Regions from separate parts of the Ruminococcus sp. 1001136sp1 genome, predicted to be linked through region 1. Evidence: riboswitches for the same ligand, from Rfam matches in the RefSeq annotation. Region 1 holds a riboswitch; the other holds the start of a gene.
What was found. A riboswitch is a leader RNA that binds a small molecule or an ion and turns the genes downstream of it on or off. The one in region 1 is predicted to bind tetrahydrofolate.

Region 1 (4,171 bases):
TTCCACAGATACGGTTTTCAGTGGAAGACCAACAGGAGCCCAGGGCTTTTCAATTTTCAGTGTGATCTGTTCCAGATCGGAAAGAGAGTCGAGCAGCATCTCTGCAAGATTTTCTGCAAGCGCTTCCAGAAGCTTAAAAGTATGTTTTCTGGTGAAATCTGTAATCATGTGGCTGACTTCCCCGTAATTGATAGAAGCAGACAGATCGTCCGTTAACCCGGCCTGACGTGTGTGGGTAAAGAGGGTGGCAGAAATAACAAATTTTTGTCCAAGTACATTTTCTTCCGGATAGACACCATGGTTGGCAAAAATTTCCAGTTCTTTAATTTCTATTTTATCAAATCTGGTTTCATCCATAACAGTTGTTCCTTTCTGTTGACTATTTACAATTTTGAGGAATTTGAACGCAATCGTTTCGCGACTGCGTTCATGAGCAAGTAGCAAAGCGGATTGCGAATGTCCTCTTTACTCTCAATTACAACCCCAAATTGCTTCTGTCATCTGGATCACGCGTCTGTTCTCCTTGACATCATGAACACGCACAAAAGAACAGCCCTTCATCACACCAATTACACTGGTAGCCAGTGTTCCCTCTACACGCTGGTCTACAGGCAGGTCAAGTGCCAGTCCGATCATCGACTTGCGTGAGGTGCCAAGAAGAACCGGAAAGCCCAGATTCTTAAAAAGCTCCAGATGATTCATAGTTTCCAGATTCATCTCAAATGTTTTTCCAAATCCAACCCCTGGATCGAGAATGATTTTCTCATCTTTGATTCCTGCTTTTCTTGCAAGATTGACACATTCCTGTGTCTCAGAAAGCATATCAATGAGAAAATTGTTATATTCTGTATTGGACTTATTGTGCATGAGACAGCATGCAGCATCATATTTGGCAATTACAGCGCCCATTTCAGAATCATATTTTAATCCCCAGATATCGTTGACCAGATCTGCACCGGCCTGAATCGCACTTTCTGCCACGCTGCTTTTGAAGGTATCTACAGAAATGGGAATGTCAAAACGTTTTCTGACCGCTTCGATAACGGGCAAAACTCTCTGAGCTTCTTCCTCTGCACTGACCGGCGTGTGTCCGGGACGCGTAGACTCCCCGCCAATATCGATAATATCCGCACCATCCGCGATCATGGCTTCTGTATGCCGCAAAGCTTCATCTAAATGATTCCATTTCCCGCCATCGGAAAAAGAATCAGGAGTAATATTTAAAATTCCCATTATATAAGTGTGATTTTGTGTATCAAAAAAACGATTTCCAATTTTCATAAATAGAAACCATCCTTTCTGTTAGATTTTTTAGAAGGCTTAATATTCAATTGTCAGATTTTTTTTCTCAGAAGGCCAGTAACATTCTGAAGCTGCTGAACATGAAAAACAATTTCTGGACTTTTTATCAGCCTTATATAGCAGCATAGCCAACACATTATCAGATCCATCCGTCCTGTGCTGACTGATCGCAGATAATATTTCCTCTTTTTCCTGCTCTGTAAAATGCAGATCTGCCAGAATCTTTCCGGCTATTTCAGCTCCTGCAATGTCATGAGAAATACCCGACAGATATTGCTGCGCACGGCCAATGTCATGAAGAAGAGCAGTGGCATAAATGATTTCCCTGGACAGATTAAGCTTGTTTTCCAGAGAATAAATATACATCAGCCTGGCAACATCCAGAAAGTGTTCCGGCGTATGTCTGCAGAAAATACGATCTTTTTCAAGCTCCTGTATTTTCTTACAGTGCTTTTGATAAAGGGGATGCCGCCAGATTAAAGAAATACGGTTTGTTTCAGAAAAAGAACTGCTCATTTTCCGACCATGGAAAGGAACATTTTCTGCAGCTCCTTATCTTCTTTGAAGGCTCCGCGGGTTACAGTCGTAATTGTTTTGCTTCCTGGCTTTTTAACGCCTCGCATGGTCATGCAGGTGTGTTCTGCTTCCAGCATAACCATAATTCCCTTCGGAGAGAGGGCACGCTCCAGAGCGTCCGCAATCTGTACTGTGAGGCGTTCCTGGATCTGCGGTCTTCTGGCATAAACCTCTACCGTACGTGCCAGCTTGCTTAATCCTGTGACTTTTCCATCGGGAATATAAGCCAGGTGCGCCTTACCATAAAAAGGCATCAGATGATGCTCGCACATAGAGTAAAAAGTAATATCTTTTTCCAATACGATCTCATTATTTTCTACTGGAAACTGCTTCAGTAAATGGGGATCTGCTTCCTGATCGAGACCACCGTAAATTTCCTCGCACATACGTGCAATTCTGTCGGGAGTATCAATCAGTCCCTCCCGGGTAATATCCTCACCGATTCCTTCCAGAAGCAGGCGGATGGCCTGTTCTACTTTTTGTTTGTCAACCATTAAAAATAACCTCCTTTGTATTTGATTGCGGAGACTATCCTTTTTTGATAAAACCGGGGAAGGATTTTCGAATTCGAATATCTGCCTGCTTAATACGCAAAAAAGGATATCTCCAATTGTGATAGAATGTATGTCGAAAACATTCCCTTGAGTCTGTTAAAAAACGTTTCCACAAATCGCAACGTGCGTCTTGTAGAAAATCCCTTTCAGGCAGGCTCTGACACAATATGAGATATCCCTCTTATAGTGCTTGCAACGGGTGCGGATAATATACCGTAAGACGTGCTTTTCGTTTCAATGACAACTCCCCATTCACCGAACACTTGACGCATAAAATCCTATTTTGCATATCATTCATTTCGAAAGTTAGTATATCACGTCTTTTGGGAATAGAAAAGTGTTTTTTCTTAAACAGGTTGCGAAAGGGTAACGTGGATATTATAATAGGAATAGACAAAATTCACTGGAAGGAGTCAGTTTTATGACAGTTAAAGAACGAATCACCGCACTTCGGGAAGTAATGGCAGAGAAGAAAATAGATGCTTATCTTGTTCCCACAGATGATTTTCATGCATCTGAATATGTAGGAGAATACTTTAAGTGCAGAAAATATATTACAGGTTTTACCGGATCTGCCGGCAGAGCAGTCATCATGCAGGATATGGCTGGATTGTGGACAGATGGAAGATATTTCATCCAGGCGGCCGCACAGCTGGAGGGAACGGGTGTAGAGCTTTTTAAAATGGGAGAACCAGATGTTCCCACTGTGCACCAGTTTCTGGAAGAAAAATTAGGCGAGGGAATGTGCCTTGGTTTTGACGGAAGAACCGTCAGCGCCGAAGAAGCAGATGAACTGGCCGAACTTCTTGCAAAAAAAGGAGCCACTCTTCAGACGGATTCTGATCTGGTAGGAGAAATCTGGGAAGATCGTCCGGCACTTTCCTGCGAACCGGTTATGGAACTGGATGTAAAATGGGCAGGCGAATCCCGTGCTGACAAATGTGCAAGAATCCGTAAATCAATGGAAGAGAAAGGTGCAGATGGATTTGTACTGACTTCTCTGGATGACATTGCATGGCTGCTGAATATTCGTGGCGGCGATGTACATTGCTGTCCGGTTGTTCTCTCTTATCTGATAATGACAAAAACAGAAATCAGGCTGTTTGCAAATGAAAAAGCATTTTCGGCTTCAATTCTGGACGCATTATCTAAGGATGGCGTAACCATTCTGCCCTATGACAGCATTTATGAATATGTAAAAACATTTGAGAAAGACATGACAGTTCTTCTTTGTAAAAAGAAAGCCAACTGTCGTCTGGTAAACAGTATTCCGAAGGAAGTAACGATTCTGGATGAAGCCAACCTGACTTTTCTTCCAAAATCAATTAAAAATCCAGTAGAAGTAGAAAATGAACGTATCGCTCATATCAAAGACGGAGTTGCGCTTACCAAATTCATCTGCTGGCTAAAGAAAAATGTTGGCAGAATTACAATGACAGAGTTAAGCGCAGGAGAGAAGCTGTACAGCTTCCGTGCCCAGCAGGAGAACTTTATCGACAACAGCTTTGACCCCATTATTTCTTATGGCATTCATGCTGCAATCAACCATTATTCTGCAACACCAGAGACAGATATTGCCATTGAGCCTGGCAATTTCCTTCTGGCAGACACAGGCGGACACTATTACGAAGGTACTACAGATACCACCCGCACAATTGTTATGGGCTCTGTGAATGACGAGCAGAAGAAATATTTTACCGCTGTTTTACGTGGCATGCTGAACCTTGGAAATGCCAAAT
Region 2 (4,171 bases), on a different contig from region 1:
CCATGTCCTTTTGAAAGAAGCGAAAAACAAAGGGGCAGATTTTATTAAAATTATGACCACGGGACTTCTGGATTTTAATAACCATGGACAGATTACCGGAACGCCTTTAGACAGGAAAGAAGTCCGTGAGATGGTACATATCGCCCATGAAGAAGGGATGGCGGTGATGAGCCATACCAATGGAATTTATGGTGTACAGGCAGCTGTGGAAGCTGGTGTGGATTCAGTAGAACATGGAAATTATATTGATCCGGAAACAATCAGAGAATTAGCTGACAGTGATAGTGTATGGGTTCCTACTCTTGTGACAATTCGAAATCTTCGTGGATGTGGAAGATATAAGGAATCAGTGCTTGATCCTATTATAGAACTGGCCACAAAGAACCTTCGTCTGGCATACAAGTACCGAGCAAAGGTGGCTCTTGGAAGTGATGCAGGAGCTTATATGGTCTTACATGGGAAGGGCTTAATGGATGAATACCAGGCATTTATGGACATTCTGGGAGAATCCGGGGATGTGAGAGCCTGGCTGGCAGATGGAGAGAAAAGGATTCAGGACACCTTCAGGCGTCCTGAATCTTGATAGATGTATAAATGTTGGAATTTTTGGATTTTGTAGGATCAAAGGTAATGCAGATACTTGCGCCGGATTCCATATTACTGGTGGAGGTATCCTTTGCCCCTTCTGTAAAGCAGGTTATGGTTGCGCCATCGCCAGTTTGAAGTGTGACGGTATTTGCTGTATGGCCTATAATTGTACCGCTGACTGAGCTGGTAATTTCCCGGCTTCCAAGAGAATCCGGATCATCACCGGTGACTGCTGTAACAGTAACACCATCCAGTGAATTTCCCTGAAATTGTCCAGTGCAAGTTATGGTTACATAGGAGCCTGGCGCTGTTCCACCTTTAAAGTAAGAAGGAATCTGAGACAAGTCTACATTTATTGTGCTATCAGAGCCAGAGGGAAGAACTGTGAGTGTATTCAGGGAAATATTCTGAATTTCTGCATGAATCTGCTGTTCTTTTGCTGAGTCATCGGCAGAAACCTGTGCAGGATCTGGTGTTGGTGTTGGATCTGGAAGTGTAAGCGGATCAATATCTGAAATGCTTAGTACTTTCAGATGACTGGCATTAAGAGAAGAACTTTGGGTATCCTGACTGGAAGCAAACTTGCCTTTAAAATGAATGTATACCCATACACCGGTGCGGATGCCATTCTGATAATATTGTTCAGTTCCAGTGATTGGATAGGTGGCTGTTTTGCCTTTTTTATTTTTTATGGTAATGGTATTTGGAGTCAGACTCTGTACTTCCCCATAGGCCTTTCGTACTTCCAGCTGATTCTTTTTGTGAAAGTCGTCTACTACTTTCAATGCTTTTACAGTGCTGGTATCCTTGTTAGAGAGCTGACCCTCATAAATGACACTGATTTCATCTCCAGTGATCATGCCATCTTCGCATTCCAAAGTTGCTTCAGAAAGATCAAAAACGTAAGTTTGTTCCTGACTTTCCATAGTCAGGGTGGCACCGGTGAAATCCTTAAGGGTTCCTTTGATTTCATCCATATAAACACGCTGTTTGGGCGTTTCTGAAGTGTTCTGTAAGGTGGTTTCACTCTGATCAGAAGTAGAAGTATAGCTGGTGATTATATCACCGGCAGTACATCCTGACAGAGAGAACAGTACCAAAGAGCCAAGTAATAGTTTTGTGAAATTTTTCATTGTTGCTTTGTATCCTCCGAATCCGGAAATGGTACAGGAAGAAAATCGAAAACCTCTCGGTATGCATTCCATTCCTCCGAGTTATCTGGCATACGATAGCCAAGTCCTGTACATTCTGTAGTAGCATTTGTATTCATGTAATTATTATAAAAAACATTGTAAGGATTCTGTAGTGGCGACTGTTTTTGGCAGGATGATTTGTTTGTGGATTTTATATTCATAGAAACACTCCTTTTTGTCAAATATTTTTCCTATATAAGGGAAGATATTCTTAGAATATGCGAAAAAGAGGAGAGTATGCACAAACATTTGTCAGTGAACAGTAACGCGCTTCGCGATGCACAGAAATCATGCATTCGCATGATTTCGCGCTAAGATTCTCGGGTTTTCTGTGAACTTTGTTCACAAAAAACACTCGCGGAACGTTACCAGTAAACAGTAACGACTAATTTATTTATGTGAATATTATAACAAATACATATTGAAATTTCTATATTTTGTGCTATAATCATTTTAAATAAATAATAGCGAAGTAGGAATTTATGCGTCAAGTGTTCATTGGCTGGGGAGTCGCCGTGAAACGAAAAGCAGCAGGACTGTTTACGATATATTTTCCGCACCCGTTGCTACATGTGAGAACATCTCATAATGTGGAGGGATTATTATTTATGGTAACTACTCTGTTATTTTAATCATTATGGAGGTGTTTTTTTTATGCGTAAAAACAAACAGACATGGAGTGTTAAGACTCTTGTATTCCTTGCACTGCTGGTAGCAATCCAGCTTGTGCTGTCACGCGTTCTGGTAATTGATCTTGGTGTATATCGAATTACATTGGGGACTGTCGCCACTGTATTGGCAGGTCTTTGGATGGGACCTGTAGCTGGTGGTGTAGAAGGTGCTGTTGCCGATATCATTGGATGTTTTATGAAAGGCTATGGAGTTAATCCACTGATTACTTTATCAGCAGTTGCCTGGGGTGTGATCCCCGGACTGGCTGGAAAACTAATGGCTGAAAAGAACAGAAAAGTAAAGACTGTTGTTATGTGTGTCGCAATTGCAGTCTCTGGCGTAGTGGGAACACTTGGACTGACCACTGCAGGACTGGTAATGATCGGAGCAAACTTCTATGCAATTATGCCAGGACGTCTTGTACAGTTTGCAATCATGACTCCAATCTACTGCGTACTTACCAGTCTTCTTTATTTCAGCCCGCTTACAGGCATGGTTGTAGGAAACATAAGACCTGCTAAGCTGGAGAAGAAGACCGTATAAATGGCAGCAGTCCAGGAGCTGAATTATATACAAAACCCCAAATTAAATAATATGGCATAAGATGGATTATGAAGCAATGCACTTACTGGAAAGTTGATTGTTTGAGAAATCAACTTGTTGAATAAGTCAAAAAATACGATTCCCAAATAAAAGGCTGTGATCAGGATAAACACTGATCGCAGCCTTTTTTAAACATGCTCTGAAAAGTTTTCAGTTTGTATGTGTCTGAACCCGGAACCAATAGGTGTAGAGATAATGAAGTCCAAGTGATTCATAAAGATTACGTGCTGGAGTGTTTCCCTCTACTACCTGAAGATAGGCCTTAGTTGCGCCTTTCTTTTTTCCTTCTTTTAGAAGTGCAGTACAAATCTGACGAGCATAACCCTTGTGTCTGAAATCTTCGCGAACATGGATAGCGTACAATCCAATATAATTTCGATCCAGAATGCCAAGCCCGGTTGCAATAATTTTTCCGTTACTCCAGATGGAGGCGCATACGGTGTCTTTTACGATGGCATGATACATGGATGGAACTACAGCACGGTGAACAGGATTAATGGTGCCTTTCAGATCAAAAAGACTTTCAATCCAAATATCTGGAATATCGTCAGTAAGAGTTACCAGATCGCAAGGCGCAGAAAGATCTGCTCCATCCAGTGAGGCTGCCATAACATTTGTTGTATGCTGGATTTCGTAGTTGCGGTTTTCCAGAAGATAATCAAAATCCGGAGAAACCAGAGGACTGATCTTAAAAATTGCAGGGCTGCCCAGTCGGGCATACTCTGCTTCGCAGAAAGAAACCTTTTCCCTCCAGGAAAGGGTAGAAGTTCCGAACTGCTCCACACTGTTTGTTCTATGTGTATAAAAATAGGAAAAACGGAGAATCCATCCATCATAAAGCTCCATTTTATGGGAGGGCCATGCATTTAGTGACATATCTTCAATTTCTTTAATGATTTTATCCATAAAAAAACCTTCTTTTATAAGTTTAGGGTCATTATACATAATTGTATCCAGCAATGCAACTGAAAATAGTCTGTTATAAGACAGATTGCTTTTTACACATCTTGCAGAAAGCCTTTTTCAAACACGCTCTAGTACATCGTTTCGTAAATAACTATACCAATCGCGTAGGATGTGAATTCGAGTGTGCAGGTATAAAAACGCAGGCGTAG

Region 2: linked by a shared signal. The riboswitch ahead of ABHC48_RS12230 (folate family ECF transporter S component) and the one ahead of folE (GTP cyclohydrolase I FolE) in region 1 are both predicted to bind tetrahydrofolate.

Annotation. Positions count from the first base shown of each region.
Region 1 is NZ_JBDPGY010000018.1:3,143-7,313, reverse strand. It holds gene folK (2-amino-4-hydroxy-6-hydroxymethyldihydropteridine diphosphokinase) at 1-357, opposite strand, end outside; gene folP (dihydropteroate synthase) at 472-1,281, opposite strand; gene ABHC48_RS15435 (HD domain-containing protein) at 1,321-1,818, opposite strand; gene folE (GTP cyclohydrolase I FolE) at 1,815-2,372, opposite strand; THF riboswitch at 2,624-2,720, opposite strand; gene ABHC48_RS15425 (aminopeptidase P family protein) at 2,854-4,171, shown strand, end outside.
Region 2 is NZ_JBDPGY010000012.1:76,045-80,215, forward strand. It holds gene ABHC48_RS12220 (amidohydrolase family protein) at 1-583, shown strand, start outside; gene ABHC48_RS12225 (hypothetical protein) at 564-1,721, opposite strand; THF riboswitch at 2,248-2,349, shown strand; gene ABHC48_RS12230 (folate family ECF transporter S component) at 2,436-2,996, shown strand; gene ABHC48_RS12235 (GNAT family N-acetyltransferase) at 3,207-3,962, opposite strand.